3 regions of the Eubacterium ramulus genome follow, and region 3 is predicted to be linked to each of the others. Evidence: riboswitches for the same ligand, from Rfam matches in the RefSeq annotation. Region 3 holds a riboswitch; each other region holds the start of a gene.
The links. A riboswitch is a leader RNA that binds a small molecule or an ion and turns the genes downstream of it on or off. The one in region 3 is predicted to bind cobalamin.
Positions count from the first base shown of each region.

Region 1 (3,150 bases), 290 kb from region 3:
AGGAAGAAAGAAGGACACTGATTTTGGAAAATGCGTGGTATTTCAGAAATGTACTTGTCAGTACAAACTATAATAAGCTAAAAAACTATAATTGAAATGGGTATATGTCAGATATGTTATTGACATATGCCCGTAATTGCACTATTATATAAGAAAAGCAAAAAGGAGCAGTTTATGCCAAGACCAGTAAAATGCAGAAAAGTCTGCCATTTCCCGAATGTTCTGGAATTTTTTCCGACAGGTGATTATGAGAAAAAAACTCCCATTGTTCTGACAGTCGATGAGTATGAGACAATCCGTCTTTTGGACAAGAAAGGTTATAGTCAGGAGCAGTGTGCTGAATCTATGCAGATTGCAAGAACAACGGTTCAGCGAATTTACGAGATTGCCAGAAAGAAAATAGCAGATGCACTTATTGACGGACATCCACTCAGAATTGAAGGCGGGGATTTCAGAATCTGCGATGGTCAGGGAAGTAACTGTAATCTTGGAGGATGTTACAAGCAGGAACTTTATCAAAAATATGCAGTGGAAAAAGGAGAGAGTATAATGAGAATAGCAGTAACATATGAAAACGGACAGATTTTTCAGCACTTTGGACACACAGAGGCGTTTAAGATTTACGATGTAGAGGAAGGAAAAGTAGTATATTCAGAAGTAGTAGATACGAATGGAAGCGGACATGGTGCATTGGCGGGAGTTCTTAATGCATTGAATGCAGATGTTCTGATTTGTGGCGGAATCGGAGGCGGTGCACAGATTGCGTTAGCGGCAGCAGGAATTAAGCTTTTCGGAGGAGTTTCCGGAGATGCGGATAAGGCAGTGGAAGCTTTTATTAATGAAACACTGGATTATAATCCAAATGTTAAGTGTTCTCACCACGAGCACAGCCACGGGGAAGGACATACATGTGGCGAGCATGGATGTGGAAGCCACAGCTGTCATTAAGAAAAATTCTTGTGGTCAGGATCGACAGCAGAGGTGTAAGTCCGAAGTGTACAAGTATGTAGTTTGATGGAGAAAGTGTGCGTTCAGATATTGAAATCTTTTATCGGATATGTTAAGATATTTTTAAGTTCATAGAAAGAGATAAAAGGTGCCGGAAGTCGGCAGTTTTGTAAGAAAAATAATCCAACGCTGTTAACTACGATTGGAGCAGCAGAGGGTTATTTTTGGTTACAGGAAAAACGACGGATGGTTAAAAGGGAAACAGGTGTAAATCCTGTACGAATCCATCACTGTGATAAAGGAGTACCGATTCGAATACTGGTCACTGATGCGGATTAACAGATCTGTGTTGGGAAGGCGGAAGCGGTGCAATGATCTTTCAGTCAGGAAACCTGCCGGTTGTCTGGTATCGGGAGAACCGTACCCTGTGAAGAATAATAGATACTCAAAGGAGAAGAAGAGATGAAAAAGAGAATGATTGCCTTAGTGGCAGTATTCGCTATGGCAGTTGGAATGCTTGGCGGATGTGGAAACAACAACAGTGCAGATGCAGGAAAAGACAATGCAGTCAGTGCAGCAGGTGAGACAAGTGCAGCAGAGGAAGATTCCGATCAGGCGAAAGCGGATGAAGTAGCTGCATTGATCGATGCGATCTATGTACAGGAAAGAACAGACAAGACAGATGAGCAGTGTGAGGCTGCAAAAGCTGCATGGGATAAACTGACAGATGCTCAGAAAGAATTAGTAGAAGGTGAAAATGCTGATCCGGATTATTTCGGAAGAGATACAGGTGATGCGTCCAAAGATGATCCGCTGAATCAGGATGAGATTGGAGAAAATGAGATTCTTGTTGTAAGTTTTGGTACATCTTTCAATGACAGCCGTGTAGCAGACATCGGTGGTGTCGAGAAAGCAATTCAGGCAGCAAATCCTGATTGGTCTGTAAGAAGAGCATTCACGGCACAGATCATCATTAACCATGTACAGGCAAGAGATGGTGAAAAAATCGATAATGTAGATCAGGCACTTCAGAGAGCTATTGATAATGGTGTAAAGAACCTGGTTGTTCAGCCAACTCACTTAATGCATGGTGCTGAGTATGATGAACTGGTAGAGGCACTTGATAATTATAAAGATAAATTTGAATCTGTAACAGTTGCTGAACCGTTACTTGGTGAGGTAGGAGCAGATGCAACAGTTGTAAATGAAGACAAAGCAAAAGTAGCTGAGGATATTACAGCAGAAGCAGTAAAAGATGCCGGATATGATTCTCTGGAAGCAGTAAAAGCTGACAGTACAGCATTCGTATTTATGGGACATGGAACATCTCATACAGCAAAAGTAAGCTACAGCCAGATGGCTTCCCAGATGGCAGCACTTGGATACGATAACGTATTTGTCGGAACTGTAGAGGGTGAGCCGGAAGAGACAGCTTGTGAAGCAGTTATTGAAGCAGTAAAAGCAGCTGGATATAAAAATGTTATTTTAAGACCATTAATGGTTGTTGCTGGCGATCATGCAAACAATGATATGGCAGGCGATGATGATGATTCTTGGAAGAGTATGTTTACAGCAAGCGGAAACTTCGATAAAGTTGATACACAGATTGCCGGTTTAGGTGAGATTGAGGCTGTTCAGCAGATTTATGTGGATCATACAAAAGCAGCTATTGATTCTTTAGGTAAATAAGAGATACATAGCGTAGTAAAAAGTAAAAAATGATATCCAATCTCACAGCAGGAATGATTTTTTCGTTCCTGCTGTGAGTTGCGTATGGAAAAAATACAGTTAAGTTTTTGATATGTGGATATAGAAAAGTTGTTCACAGGAGAAAGGAAATATGAAAAGAAGAATTGCAGTATTAGCAGCAGTATTTGCACTGGCAGTTGGCATGCTTGGTGGTTGTGGAAATAATGCACAGCCGGCAGCAGACAGTACAAAAGCGGAAGAAAACAGCATGGATACGAGCGCGCAGGATGAAATTGTGAAGGATACTGCTGATGAAGCACAACAGCCTTCGGATGACGTACAGATACCGGCATTGGAAGATGGTATATACGATGCTGAATTTAATACAGACAGCAGCATGTTTCATGTTAACGAGGCAAATGACGGACGTGGCACCTTAACGGTAGAAAATGGAAAGATGACGATTCATGTCAGTCTGACATCCAAGCACATTGTGAATCTGTTTGTGGGAAC
Region 1 is NZ_CP173382.1:2,378,771-2,381,920, reverse strand. Features, by position in the region: gene ACIRUQ_RS11145 (DUF134 domain-containing protein) at 175-948, shown strand; cobalamin riboswitch at 1,157-1,363, shown strand; gene ACIRUQ_RS11140 (sirohydrochlorin cobaltochelatase) at 1,411-2,637, shown strand; gene ACIRUQ_RS11135 (hypothetical protein) at 2,789-3,150, shown strand, end outside.
Region 1: another riboswitch for cobalamin. It lies ahead of ACIRUQ_RS11140 (sirohydrochlorin cobaltochelatase); the one in region 3 lies ahead of ACIRUQ_RS09810 (cadherin-like beta sandwich domain-containing protein).

Region 2 (3,150 bases), 490 kb from region 3:
TAAGCTGGCGCACCGTCCGTTTACCTTTTTTACTGACCAGAACCTGCACCTGTTTTTTCGGATGAAGGACTTCCAATTGCCGAAATCCTTCCATCCAGCCCGCCACCTTTTCATACACTTCTTCCTCTGTCAGATTATAGTGCTGCACCTGTTTTTCCGTATAGGCACTTGCCTGAAACACCAACTGCTCCTTCAGCAGCACCGGACGGATTTCAATCTTTCTTACACTATCTTTTTTCCGCGGACCACTGATGATGATTTTTGCCAGATGTTGATCCATACAGTCCGCCAGTATCTCTTTCCATTCATTTATCATAATATATCTCTTTTCTATCGTTATTATCCATGGTATTCGCTACAAGAGTTTCTACTGTGCTAATTATAGGGTATCTTTTTGCGTCATACAAGCCCTAATACCATCTCCGACACCGATAATGCCTGCATCTTCTTCGATACATTTCCTGCATCAGCATCACCTGGATCAGATGAAAATAACGTTCCTCTACCTGAAGCCGTCCCTCCTCGTCTATATGATCCGGATTCAGCTCCCGGTATATTTTCCTGCAGAGCATTTCCAGCATCAGCCGGTCCGGATAACGATCATACATCATGCTGCCTTCATATTCCATCCGGTCACACTCCCGGTCTACCAGACTCTGAATCTGCCGCGCGTCCCTCGGATACAGTTCCTGCATCCGCCTGCAATCCTTCTCATATTCCGTCTCCTCAAATAGCGTATTCTGCATGGGATATGTCATATAAAAGGGCATTTTATCCCCAGTGTACGGATCCTGTTCCATCCATGAATATCTTTCCTGTCCGAAATTCATATTACACTCCAAAAGAAATCTATTTCTTATCACAACATATGCACAAAAAGAAAAATCTGTGTTCTTCCATCGAAAAACACAGACTCTTCATGTTTGTTTCACAAAAGAATTGAAAATAATCAGGCCTCCATACATCTTGGCTTTTTGCGGATCCGTTCTGCGATCAACAGATATTTGTTCATCACATGTGCATATCCTTCTCTGCAATGAGGAAGCGTGCAGTTGGAACAATTTTTAATACCATTTGGCAGATACTCAAAATTGCCTCCGCACTCATCGCCCAGCAGATACAGCGGACAATAACAGAACAGACAGTTAAAATCCTCATCTGCAACCCCTTTGTGACATGGGAAATACTCACATGCACGATTCTGAAAAAAATCAAATCCTTCTTTCTTCATAATAACCTCCTACATGATACTTAATAATGAAACTTATCTATTTTCCCACTCTTTTTCTATCAATTTAAATTCAAGTCAAACGAATCTGCTGCTTATACAAACCAGATCCGTCGCACGTTATTTTACTGCGGTTGCTTTCTGCTGAAATATCTGGGAAAAACTGTCCACATGACGATCCAGAATATCCACCACACTCTCCTTCTCCTCTGCTCCGTCATAAATACTGTAAAGCAGAAAAATCGGCCCGTAAAAGTCCAGTACAAGTTGTCGTGCCTTCTGGCTGTCTTTGGTCAGCTGCTCAAAAATCGGCTCCATATAAGACACCGGCCCTTTTGCCAGATATCTCTGATAGAGATTTGCCATCCGCGGATCGCGGTACTGCTCCAGCGTCAGCACTCTCCGGAAACAACTTGGGAATTCTTCGCTGGTCCAATAAGAAAATTGTTCCTTCGTATATGTCTTGATATCATCATAAGATACCTGTCTTTCACTTAGAAAATCCTCACCCTGTTGTTCCTCCGGCAGACCATACTCGGATGCTTTCTCGACAATGCTGTCCAGAATTTCCTGTTTACTCTTATAATGTTTGTACAATGCAGCTTTTGTCACTCCTAATTTTGCTGCAATGTCATTCATTGAGGTTCCGGTGTACCCATTCTGTGAAAAAAGCTGTAACGCTTCTTCCAGTATTCGTTCTTTCATTGGTTTTTCGTTTCGTTTCATACTTGCCCTCCTGACTAAAAATTCTTCTCCAGGAATTGAATTTTGCAAATAAAAACTGCGGCAAGCCATTTCAGACTGCCGCAGCCGATTTTCTGCAAAACATACATACTAAACCCATTCATTCCAATTCCGAAAATGAATAAGCATTTCCATTTAAGCAGGTCTCCTGACTTACATATCAACAGCGTCTCTGCATTGCCTTCTCAGGATTGTTCCCAATGACTGACTTTCGTCTCATGCAGCGCCTCCATGCATACAGTGGCGGTACCGTTCCGGATTCTGACCGGATTCACTATTCTTCACGTATTTCCGCTTCATTGCTTTGAACTGACTCATACCCACAGTTCTGTATCAATACAAAATACATGACACTTAAATGTTCTATTCAGATGCTTATAGTATACAGAATAGCTCATAAAAAGTCAATCCATGGTTGAAAAAAAGTTTCCGATTGGTTACTGTTACATCTGATGTTTTTCCAAAATACACAAAGAAGCCACCCTGACATGATAGTTGATGATATATTCAGAGTAGCTTCTTTTTAATTTTATTTTGGAGAGGGTTTGAAAGTTTTCACTTATTTTACTGTAATCAATGTTTTACACAAGCTTTTACAGCAGCACTGACAGCTTCTGCCACACGCTCATCGAAAGCTTCCGGCAAAATATTATCCTCGGAAAGATCTTCCTCTGCCACAAGTCCTGCCACCGCATTCGCTGCAATCAGCTTCATCTCATCTGTGATCTTTGTGGCCCGGCTTTCCAATGCACCTTTAAAGATCCCTGGAAAAACCACCACATTGTTTACCTGATTCGGGAAATCACTTCGTCCCGTTCCAACAACTCTTGCACCTGCCGCTTTTGCCACATCCGGCATAATTTCCGGTACCGGATTTGCCATGGCAAAAAGAATGGCATCTTTGTTCATACCTGCAACCATTTCTGCGGTCACAATGTTTGGTGCTGATACACCGACAAAGATATCCGCGCCTTTCAGTGCATCTGCCAGTGTACCCGTCCTATCTTCCAGATTCGTCACCTTCTGCATTTCTTTCTGCATCCAGTTCAGATTCGCAGAATGGCTGTTGATTATACCGTTAATATCACACATGGTGATCTCTGGAAAACCATAGAGCAACAGCAATTTTGTAATGGCAATACCTGCTGAACCTGCTCCGTTTACAACAATTTTACACT
Region 2 is NZ_CP173382.1:2,580,952-2,584,101, forward strand. Features, by position in the region: gene ACIRUQ_RS12120 (SAM-dependent methyltransferase) at 1-316, opposite strand, end outside; gene ACIRUQ_RS12125 (hypothetical protein) at 411-830, opposite strand; gene ACIRUQ_RS12130 (cysteine-rich small domain-containing protein) at 950-1,231, opposite strand; gene ACIRUQ_RS12135 (TetR/AcrR family transcriptional regulator) at 1,349-1,954, opposite strand; cobalamin riboswitch at 2,093-2,301, opposite strand; gene ACIRUQ_RS12140 (NADP-dependent malic enzyme) at 2,546-3,150, opposite strand, start outside.
Region 2: another riboswitch for cobalamin. It lies ahead of ACIRUQ_RS12135 (TetR/AcrR family transcriptional regulator); the one in region 3 lies ahead of ACIRUQ_RS09810 (cadherin-like beta sandwich domain-containing protein).

Region 3 (3,150 bases):
CTTGTCTGAAGTTGTAAAAAAGAGAAATTGCACAAATGTGCAGTGTCATACATATAATATCCAGACAGGATATGTGGAGTATGCACATGGAATTTGTGAAAATGCATGGTCTGGGAAATGATTTTATCATTCTTGATGATACGGATCACAGACAGAAAAACGGCAGAGAGGACTTTGAAACAGAAAAGCATTGCTGTGAGGAAAGTGAGCTGTCGCCGGAGCTGGTAAGACATTTCTGTGACCGGCACCGCGGTATCGGAGCCGATGGTGTTATCTGTGTGTGCAATGCGGGACATCCACAGGCAGATTTTCGGATGAAACTGTACAATGCGGATGGAAGCCAGGCAAGAATGTGCGGCAATGGCATCCGCTGTCTGGGCAAATATGTGTATGATCATGGAAAAACAGAAAAAGTGAATCTGCTGATCGAGACGGATGCAGGATTGTACCGTCTGCAGCTGATAAAAAAGGAAGAAACGGACAGGATATGCTCAGTTCGGGTGGATATGGGAACCCCGGATTTTGTGCCGGAGCACATATCTGCCCGTTTTTTGTTGTTCCGGCCGGTTTGTGTATCCATGGGAAATCCGCACTGTGTACTGTTTGTGGAAAGTAGGGAAGCAATGATGCAGTTCCCGTTAAAACAGGAAGGAACCGTTATTGGAAATGAGGAGATATTTCCGGAAGGGGTGAATGTGGAAGTTGTCTGGGTACAGGATGCAGAGCATCTGTGGATGCGGGTCTGGGAACGGGGCTGCGGTGAAACCTTTGCTTGTGGAACCGGAGCCTGCGCAGCGGTGGCAGCTGCCATGCGGCAGAAAAAATGCGGTGCATCCGTGCTGGTAAGAATGACCGGGGGAGAGCTTCTGGTACAATATGACAGACGTCATGGGCACCTTTATCTGACAGGACCGGCAGAGGAAATCTGCCATGGGAAGTTTGGATAAATTGCGTTTATAATTGTGAAAAAATACCAAAGATAACTTTTGGAAGTTCAGATAAATCGTTTTTTTGCTGAAAAATAGCGGCAAATCCATTGACAGAATATGGTGCATAGGATATGATAAAAAACAGAAAAGAATACAGGAATATGCAGTTGTGAAATAGATATTTTTCTGGAAGTCCGGTTAGATTCCGGCACGGCTTATCCCCGCTGTAATGAGAACGAACACTGTCAGATCCACTGGGAAACTGGGAAGGGACAGCAAGTAGGTATGAACTCTTAGTCAGAATACAGTCAATTGCGTATAGATACTACACATATCCGATGGCATAAACGGATGTTTATTTTTTTTCAAAAAATCAGGAAAAATGGGGTGAAAATCTGGATTTTTTATAAAAAATGTATCGCAGAGATCGTGAATTAGCATAACATTTTTTTCTGAAAAGCTGTGAACGGATGGGGTATACCTGGCTTTTTAAATATGATACGGAAGGGGGACCGGTTTAAAAGGCAACAGGCAAATTGCGTGCAGAATCCAAGCATGGACAGAAGCACGCTGCAATAAGGAGGAGGAACGTAGATATGAGAAAACGATGGCTTGCGCTCTTACTGAGCTGTGCTGTTGCGGTAAACACTTGTGTAGTACCCGCTGCAGCCACCACAGTAAGCGATGCGGCGATTGCGACACAGCAGACCGTTTCGGCAGAAGATGCTGAAACACAACAGATTGATTCAGATGAAAATACAAAAGCACAGGGAGGACAGAATGCTGATCTGTATACTTCCGATGTTGCTTCCACAGAAACAGATACGACGGCTGTTTCAGAGACACATGATTTTCTGAGTGGTGTCCTGGTGTCCGGTATTTCCGGCGAAAAAGCTTTTGAAAACGGCGAGGTAACTATTCCGGCAGATACAAGTGCAACGTATCTGTCCATGAAGCCGGTGCTGAATTCAGAAGCTTCCAAAGATCCGTCCATGAAATATACATTCAAGTATATCGATCTGGATGGAAAAGAGTTTACAAAAGAAGATACGGCACGTAACGTATATGTGCGATTTGACCAGGCCTTCCTGGGAGTGAGCGGAAAAGGAAATGATCTGAGTCTCACAGTAACCAAGGGAGATGTGACTGAAACGTATGTTATCCATGTAGTGCGATCTGCAAAACTATCCGGTCTGTCCATGACAGATCATAACGGAAATGCAGTTTCCATCAGTCCGTCTTTTTCTTCCAAAAAGACTGCTTATACAGCACAGGTACTGGACAATGTATCAAATGTAACGATCAAAGCAATCGATCCGGTAGAGTTACAGAATCCGGAGGAATCCGAGATTCTGTTCAACGGAACAGCATCCGCAGACGGTACATATAAGCTGGATGTGGCAGACGGTGAGAACGTCGTTACGATCAAACCAAACAATGGCGCAGCAAGCGCAGACGAATATACACTGACGATCACAAAAGCAGCATCCGCTACTCTTGATGTGAATGTAGAGCCGGCAAACGCACAGGTGTGTCTGTATACTGACAAGGGTGAGCGTATTTATCAGGATAATGGTAAATACTATCTCGCTCCGAATACAGAGTATACATGGACTGCATCCTGTGAAGGATATGTGGGAAAAACAGATAAGATCACTCTGACAGAAGCGTCCACACTGGATATCACACTGGACAAAGCCGCTGAAGGTGAAAAACTTCCACAGCTGAAAGCAGAGTATCCGGGATTCCGTGCAGACTCCAACAATCAGTCCGTTATCAATGCAAAAACTCCTATTACAAAAGAAAGTATCGAAGTAAAATGGGAGCGTCAGATGGGTACATCTGTATCGCCTTCCAGCGGAAGTACACCGGTTATCGTAGATAACAAGGTATATACACAGTCCGGCGGTAAATTATATATGCTGGACAAAGAGACAGGTGAAGTCTTAAAGAGCAGCGACTGTTTCATGAATGCAGGATTCAACCTGATTCCGGTTACCTATGCAGACGGAATGATCTTCGTTCCGCTGGGCGGCGGTATCCAGTGCTTCAACGCTTCCACACTGGAATCTCTCTGGTGTTATAAAGGAAGAACCGGTGCCTGCAACAGCCCGATCCGTTATGAGAACGGAAGGATTTATGTAGGTTTCCAGATGGGCGATTTTGTGTGTCTGACAGCGACTGATGAAGATCCGTCCAACCAGACCGAAATGAAGACACC
Region 3 is NZ_CP173382.1:2,087,893-2,091,042, reverse strand. Features, by position in the region: gene dapF (diaminopimelate epimerase) at 87-947, shown strand; cobalamin riboswitch at 1,080-1,258, shown strand; gene ACIRUQ_RS09810 (cadherin-like beta sandwich domain-containing protein) at 1,526-3,150, shown strand, end outside.